Regions from separate parts of the Promicromonospora vindobonensis genome, predicted to be linked through region 1. Evidence: riboswitches for the same ligand, from Rfam matches in the RefSeq annotation. Region 1 holds a riboswitch; the other holds the start of a gene.
What was found. Region 1 has a riboswitch for FMN ahead of ribD (bifunctional diaminohydroxyphosphoribosylaminopyrimidine deaminase/5-amino-6-(5-phosphoribosylamino)uracil reductase RibD). Riboswitches for the same ligand answer to the same signal wherever they lie in the genome.

Region 1 (3,393 bases):
CTGCGCGTCTCCGACGACGGCGTGCCGCCGAGCCCGCCGTTCGCGCCCGGGAACGGGATCGCAGGGATGCAGGTGCGCGCCCGGGAGCTGGGCGGTGACGTCACCGCGGGCCCGGAGCCGGCGGGCGGCTGGGCCGTTGCGGCAGTCCTCCCGCTGACGGGCGGGCACGCGTGACCGGCCCGACACCAGGACCAGGTCCGGAGCACCCTGCGGGCCGCGCCCTGACCGTGCTGGTCGCCGACGACCAGGAGATCGTCCGCACGGGCCTCAGCATGATCCTCGCCGTCCAGGACGGCATCGAGGTCATCGGTGAGGCGGCCGACGGCGCAGCCGCCGTCGAGCTCGCCAGACAGCTCCGGCCCGACGTCTGCCTGTTCGACATCCGGATGCCCGTGCTCGACGGGATCGAGGCGACCAGGATGCTGGCAGGCCCCGGAGTCGCCGACCCGCTCGCCGTCGTCGTCATCACGACGTTCGACCTGGACGAGTACGTCTACGCGGCCCTCCGTGCGGGCGCGCGAGGCTTCCTGCTCAAGGACGCGGGCCCGGCCCTCCTGGCCCAGGCCGTGCGAGCCGCCGCCGTCGGCGACGCGCTCATCGCGCCGAGCATCACGACTCGCCTGCTGAGAGCCTTCGCCGACGCCGGGCTCGCCGCGCCGCCCGCGCAACTCCTCGACCCGCTGACCGCACGCGAGGAGGAGGTGCTGCGCGCGGTGGCACGCGGCCGGACCAACACCGAGATCGCGCACGAGCTGTTCGTCACCCTGAGCACCGTCAAGTCGCACGTCGCGAACGTCATGACGAAGGTCGGCGCGCGCAACCGCGTCGAGGTGGCCCTCTGGGCGTACGACACCGGGCGGGTGCGGACCGGACGGCCCTGACGTCCCACCGGGCAGCTCGTACTTTCGGCCGGGCCGGACCGGCCGGACGACCGATGACGCGGCCCTGCCCGGCCGCGACGCTCGGTACATGACAACGACCAAGGCAACAACGTCCGAGGCGAAGAAGACCCGGGCCGGGAGCAACGAGTGGCTCGTGCTCGCGGGACTGCTCCTGCTGACGATCGTCCCCTCGATCGGCGGTGCCGTCCGCGTGAGCGAGCTCGCTTCCGACCCCGCTGTCACGGCGGCGAACGCCCGGTTCGTGACCCAGCCCCTGCCGGTCCTGATCCACATCGTCTGCGTGACGGTGTACGGGATGCTCGGCGCCCTCCAGTTCGCGCCCAGCCTGCGGCGGCGCAGCTGGCACCGCCTGGCCGGGCGGGTCCTGGTCCCTGCGGGCCTCGGCGTCGCGCTGACCGGGCTCTGGATGACTGCGTTCTACGACCTGCCGGCCAAGGACACGGTGGTCGTCAACGGGGTGCGCTACGTGGTCGGCACGGTGATGGTCGTGGCGATCGTCCTGGCTGTGCGGGCGGTGCTGCGGCGTGACTTCATGACCCACTCGGCGTGGATGACACGTGCCTATGCGCTGGCCATGGGGGCCGGTACCCAGGCGGTCCTGCTGGGGCCGTACACGCTCGTCGTCGGTACCCCGGGCCCGGTGCCCGTCACGATCCTCATGACCGCCGCATGGGTCATCAATGCGGTCGTCGCCGAGCTGGTGATCCGGCGGCGCCGGGTGCGCCGCAGCGTGTGACAGGTCTGTGACGCACGCCATGCCGCTGGCCCCGCGAGATATGGCATGCTGGCAAGCAGCAGTACGCACACACGTGCTCCGGGGTCGGTGTAATTCCGAGCCGGCGGTAACAGTCCGCGACCCGCGTCCTCCGCAAGGGGGACCGGTTGATCTGGTGGAACTCCAGGACCGACGGTGAAAGTCCGGATGGGAGGAAGCACGTGCGGCGTCGCCGTCCCCTGGGGCGTGCGTCGCCGTGACGTCGTGCGCGCGGGCCGAGGCCGAGAGGCCCCGTCCGCGTACCCGTCGTCCACCCCGGAGCGCCGAAGCTCGGGGAGGACAGCATGATCAACGCACCGCAGGGCAGGGCCGTGCAGCACACGGCCGGACCCGCCGTCTCGACCGCGGTCGAGAGCGCCATGCGCCGCGCCCTCGCGCTGGCCGCGCAGGGCCCGTCCCACGGCCCGAACCCGCGCGTCGGCTGCGTGCTCCTCGACCCGGGCGGCCGCCCGGTCGCCGAGGGTTTTCACCGTGGCGCGGGCACCCCGCACGCGGAGGCGGCGGCGCTGGCCGCTGCCCGCTCGCACGGCATCGACCCGCGGGGCACGACGGCGGTGGTGACACTCGAGCCGTGCGCCCACCACGGCCGCACCGGCCCGTGCGCCGATGCCCTGATCGACGCGGGCGTCGCGACCGTGCACGTGGCGGTCAGCGACCCGAACCCGGTCGCGGCGGGCGGTGCGGCCACGCTGCGAGCCGCGGGTATCGAGGTGACCACGGGCACCCTCGCCGACGAGGGCGAGGAGCTGCTGCGGCACTGGCTGCACGCGGTTCGTACCGGCCGGCCCTACGTGACCCTGAAGCTCGCGACCAGCCTCGACGGCAGGGTGGCCGCAGCGGACGGGACGAGCCGCTGGATCACGGGCCCGCAGGCACGTGCCCACGCCCACACGATCCGTGCTCAGGTCGACGCGATAGCGGTCGGCACGGGGACCGCGCTGACCGACGACCCGTCGCTGACCGCCCGGACGATCGACGGCGGGCTCTTCGAGCACCAGCCGCTCCGGGTGGTGCTCGGCCGCACCGCGGTGCCCGACGACGCCCGCCTGCGCGGGCCTGGCGGCGCCCTGCTGCACCTGCCCGAGCACGATCTCGCCGTCGTGCTCGGGCGGCTCGCGGAGCGCGAGGTGCGCCACCTCCTCGTCGAGGGCGGCCCGACCCTCGCGACCGCGCTGCTCGCGACCGACGCCGTCGACGAGGTGCACGCGTACGTCGCGCCGGTGCTGCTCGGCTCGGGGCCGACCGTCGTAGGGGACCTCGGCATCACCACCATCGGCGCGGCGGCGCGCTTCGCCACGCACGACGTGACCCGGCTCGGGGACGACGTGCTCATGGTCGCGCGCCGTACACAGCCCGTCACGAACTCGCTCACGAACCCACAGCCTGCTTACCCACGCCAGAACGGTCGGCCCAGCCGGCCCACCACGGAGGAGATCTGATGTTCACCGGAATCATCGAGGAGCTCGGCTCCGTCGTCGCACTCACCCGGCCCGACGGCGACGACGGCTCCGACGCCGTCCTGACGGTGGCGGGCCCGCTCGCCGCGTCGGACGCCCGCCCTGGCGACTCGATCGCCGTCGACGGGGTGTGTCTCACCGTCACGTCGGTGACCGACGGCGCGTTCGTGGCCGAGGTGATGCCGGAGAGCCTGCGCCGCAGCTCGCTCGGCGGCCTCGTCCCGGGCGCGGCGGTCAACCTGGAGCGTGCGATGCCCGC
Region 2 (3,393 bases), on a different contig from region 1:
CCGTCGGTCCACGGCTGCGGCCTGGTGCGCACCCGTTCGCCCGACGCAGCGGCGCGGCGCACCTCGAGCTGGAGGTACTGGTCCTGCGCGGCCTCCGCCACCGAGTACGGCGACGGCGCCCCGCGCAGCACGTGGTCGGCCATGTCGGCGACGATGCGGGCGATCGAGAGCTCGTCGTCGGGCAGCCGGGCCGGGCGGAACGCGTTGCGGTACAGCCACTCGCCGTCGAGCGTGTAGCCCCGCAGGAACATCCCCTCGTGGCTGCCGGCCCCGCCGGCCGACACCCGCTCCAGCGTGGAGCGCCGGGGCTGTCCGTCCGCACCCACGTGGCGCACGACGTCGTCCCGCAGCTCGCCGTGCTCGCCGCGGACCAGGAACGCGGGGGAGCGCACCCAGGAGCGGTACTGCGCGTCGTCGAACTCGTAGGTGCCCAACCGGTCGCCGAAGTCCAGCCACGCGGTGGCGTGGACGGTGTCGACGAGGGCCAGGTCCTCGGGGTCGCCTGCGCGGCTCGGGCTGGGCAGCACCCTGCGCGCGTCGCGCCGGGCGGTGATCTCGGCGTCCTCGAACGTCACGCCCAGTGCCCGGCGCAGCACGCTGAGGCCGTGATAGTCGTGCGCCACCGCGACGTGCGCGTCCGTGACCCGGCCGAGCAGCCCTGACCCGGCGACCGCGAGCTGTGCGCCGACCAGCGGTTCCAGGTGGTACTGCTCGGCGACGTGCACGCAGGCGCCGTCGTCCACGAGCCGCTGCAGGGCCGCCAGCTCCTCGACCGTGCCGGCAGCGGGCGTCTCCGTCAGCACGGGGACGCCCGCTGCGGCGAGGTCACGGATCACCGGCTGAGCGGCACCGGCGGGCAGGGGCAGCAGGACGACGTCGGGCCGGCCGCCGGCGAGCAGCTCGGGCACCGAGGAGTAGGCGGGCGCCGGACGGCCAGGCAGGCCGGCGGCAGGCAGGCCGCGCGCCGCCAGTTCCACGCGGTCCTCCGCGTTGCGGGTGGCGACGCCGGCCACCTCGAAGTGGTCAGGCAGCGCCTGCAGCACGCGCAGCATGGTGCGGGCGCGGAAGCCCGAGCCGACGATCCCGATCCTGGCGGTGCGGTCCTGTGACGTCACGAGGGCCGACGGTACGCGATCAGGCCGCTGCGGCTACCGGGCCAGGCTGGTCGTGACCAGCGCTCTCGCGGCGGCTGATGCGCCACCACGCGAAGAACCCGAACAGCGTGAACAGGCCGTAGACCAGGTACATCATGGCGGTCGCCCAGTATCCCGCCGAGAACAGCAGGGGAACGCCGACCAGGTCGACGGCCACCCAGACCAGCCAGAACTCGACCCAGCCCTTTGCCATGCCGTACGTGGCGAGCACGGAGCCCATGAAGATCCACGCGTCGGCCCAGACCGGCTCGTACGAGCCGAGGGTCCGGAAGAGCGGAGTGAGGAGCAGCGTGCCCGCCAGCATCCCGGTGACGATGCCGACCCGGGCACGCCACGACGCCCAGCGGGGGTGCACCGCGACCGTGCCGACGCCGCCCAGCCGCTGCGTCTGGCGCCAGCGGTACCAGCCGTAGATCGAGACCGCGATGAACATGATCTGGCGGCCGGCCTGGCCCAGCATGTCGGCTCGCGAGGTCTCGCCGAACCATGAGCCCATGAAGACCGTGAAGAGCAGGATGTTCCCGACGATGCCCACGGGCCACGCCCACACCTTGCGGCGCAGACCGCCCAGCGCGGACGCCAGCCCGAACAGGTTGCCGATGACCTCACGCCAGTAGATCTGCTGGTCGCCGACCAGGAACGTCGCATCGTAGGCGGCGCGGAACCAGTCCATGTCTCTATCCCTCTCCGAAAGTCCGCACACGGGGACTCCGGGGTGAGGGTCGGCGCGCCACAAGGCGCCGACGACGGCGTGGTGCCGGCATCCCGAGGGCTGCCGGCGCGCGCCGCACGTGCTTCCTCCCATCCGGACTTTAACCGTCGGTCCTGGAATCTCACCAGGTCAACCGGGCTCCTCTACGAGGAGACCCGGGTCGCGGACTATCACCGCCGGCTCGGAATTTCACCGACCCCGGAGCACGTGTGCATCTGCTGCACGTTGACTATCGGAACACAGGATGCCATGGGCTCATTCCCACCCGGACACCGGCCAGGACACCCGCCACGCGGCATGCCGTATCCACAGGCCAGCACGTGACCTGTGGATCGCACGCATGGCTTCAGACGAGCGCGTCCCGGACGGCCCGGGCCACCTCGTCGGGCCCCGCACCGCCCTCGACGACGGTGACGACCACGCGGCGGCCGGCCCGGTTGCCGTCGTCGGCCAGGGGGTGGGCGGCGGTACCGAGCACGGCAGCCCGCCGCAGGTCGGCGAACGCCTCCTCGAGCTCGGGCCGCAGCTCGAGCGAGGGGGTGCGCAGCCAGCGCCGCAGGATCGCGTTGTGCACCGCGACGACGGAGGCGGCGAATGCTATCGACGCCGTGGACGCCGAGCGCTCCGGCGGCAGCGTGTCGCGCAGGTAGTGCGTGAACGCCCGCTCGTAGCGGTGCGTGGTGATCAGCTCCCGGTCGCGCAGGGCGGGGACCTGCTGCAGCAGGGCGTACCGGGCGAGCGACGTGTCGCGCTGGCCCACATGGTGGTCGAACACCATGCGTGCGGCGCGGCACACCTCGAGGTACGGGTCGACGTCGGGGTCCCAGGCGCGGCCGAGGTCGTGCCCGGACTCCTCGCTGGCGCGGGCGTCGGGCCGGGTGGCGGCGAGCATCACCACCACCTCCTCGAGCAGCAGCTCGTGGTCGGCGAACACCACGTCTTCCTTCGAGCGGAACCGGCGGAAGAACGTGGCCCGGCTGACCTTGGCGGCGTCGGCGATCTCCTCGACAGTGGTTCCCTCGTACCCCTGCCGGGTGAACAGGTCCACCGCAGCGTCTACTGCCTGCGCGTGCGTGTGGGTACGGACGGCGGTCATGCCAGGCAGGCTACCCCGTGCGCGCCGGACTGCGTGAAGAGTCCTTGAGCGATACATGGTGTTCATGGCGCTAATTTTCTCGTCCGGCGATCTTCCCGGATCGCAGTCTGCGCAGATAGCGCACCTCGCGCACGGCCATCAGCAGGGCGAGACCACCGGGTACCGCCGACCACGGATGGCCGAGCACGACGCCCACCAGGCACACCAGAAAGATCACCCCGCCGCCGACGACGGTGGCGAGACTTGCCCAACGGATCCCGGTCACGCAGTGAGCGTAGTCTGCTGGGCGTGACCGAGACCGCTGCCAAGCCCGTCGTCGACGTCTACGTCGACCCCATGTGCCCGTTCGCCTGGATCACGTCCCGCTGGGCGCTCGAGGTGGCCCAGCACCGCGACGTCGAGCTGACCTTCAAGCTCATGAGCCTGTACCT

Region 2: it holds a riboswitch for FMN, as region 1 does, so the genes downstream of both, pnuC (nicotinamide riboside transporter PnuC) here and ribD (bifunctional diaminohydroxyphosphoribosylaminopyrimidine deaminase/5-amino-6-(5-phosphoribosylamino)uracil reductase RibD) in region 1, are expected to answer to the same signal.

What each region holds. Positions count from the first base shown of each region.
Region 1 is NZ_JBHUOG010000002.1:985,156-988,548, reverse strand. It holds gene ACFS27_RS17625 (sensor histidine kinase) at 1-174, shown strand, start outside; gene ACFS27_RS17620 (response regulator) at 171-881, shown strand; gene ACFS27_RS17615 (DUF2306 domain-containing protein) at 970-1,638, shown strand; FMN riboswitch at 1,708-1,842, shown strand; gene ribD (bifunctional diaminohydroxyphosphoribosylaminopyrimidine deaminase/5-amino-6-(5-phosphoribosylamino)uracil reductase RibD) at 1,962-3,116, shown strand; gene ACFS27_RS17605 (riboflavin synthase) at 3,116-3,393, shown strand, end outside.
Region 2 is NZ_JBHUOG010000001.1:2,023,361-2,026,753, reverse strand. It holds gene ACFS27_RS09200 (Gfo/Idh/MocA family protein) at 1-1,115, opposite strand, end outside; gene pnuC (nicotinamide riboside transporter PnuC) at 1,135-1,827, opposite strand; FMN riboswitch at 1,942-2,077, opposite strand; gene ACFS27_RS09190 (TetR/AcrR family transcriptional regulator) at 2,213-2,962, opposite strand; gene ACFS27_RS09185 (hypothetical protein) at 3,033-3,227, opposite strand; gene ACFS27_RS09180 (DsbA family protein) at 3,251-3,393, shown strand, end outside.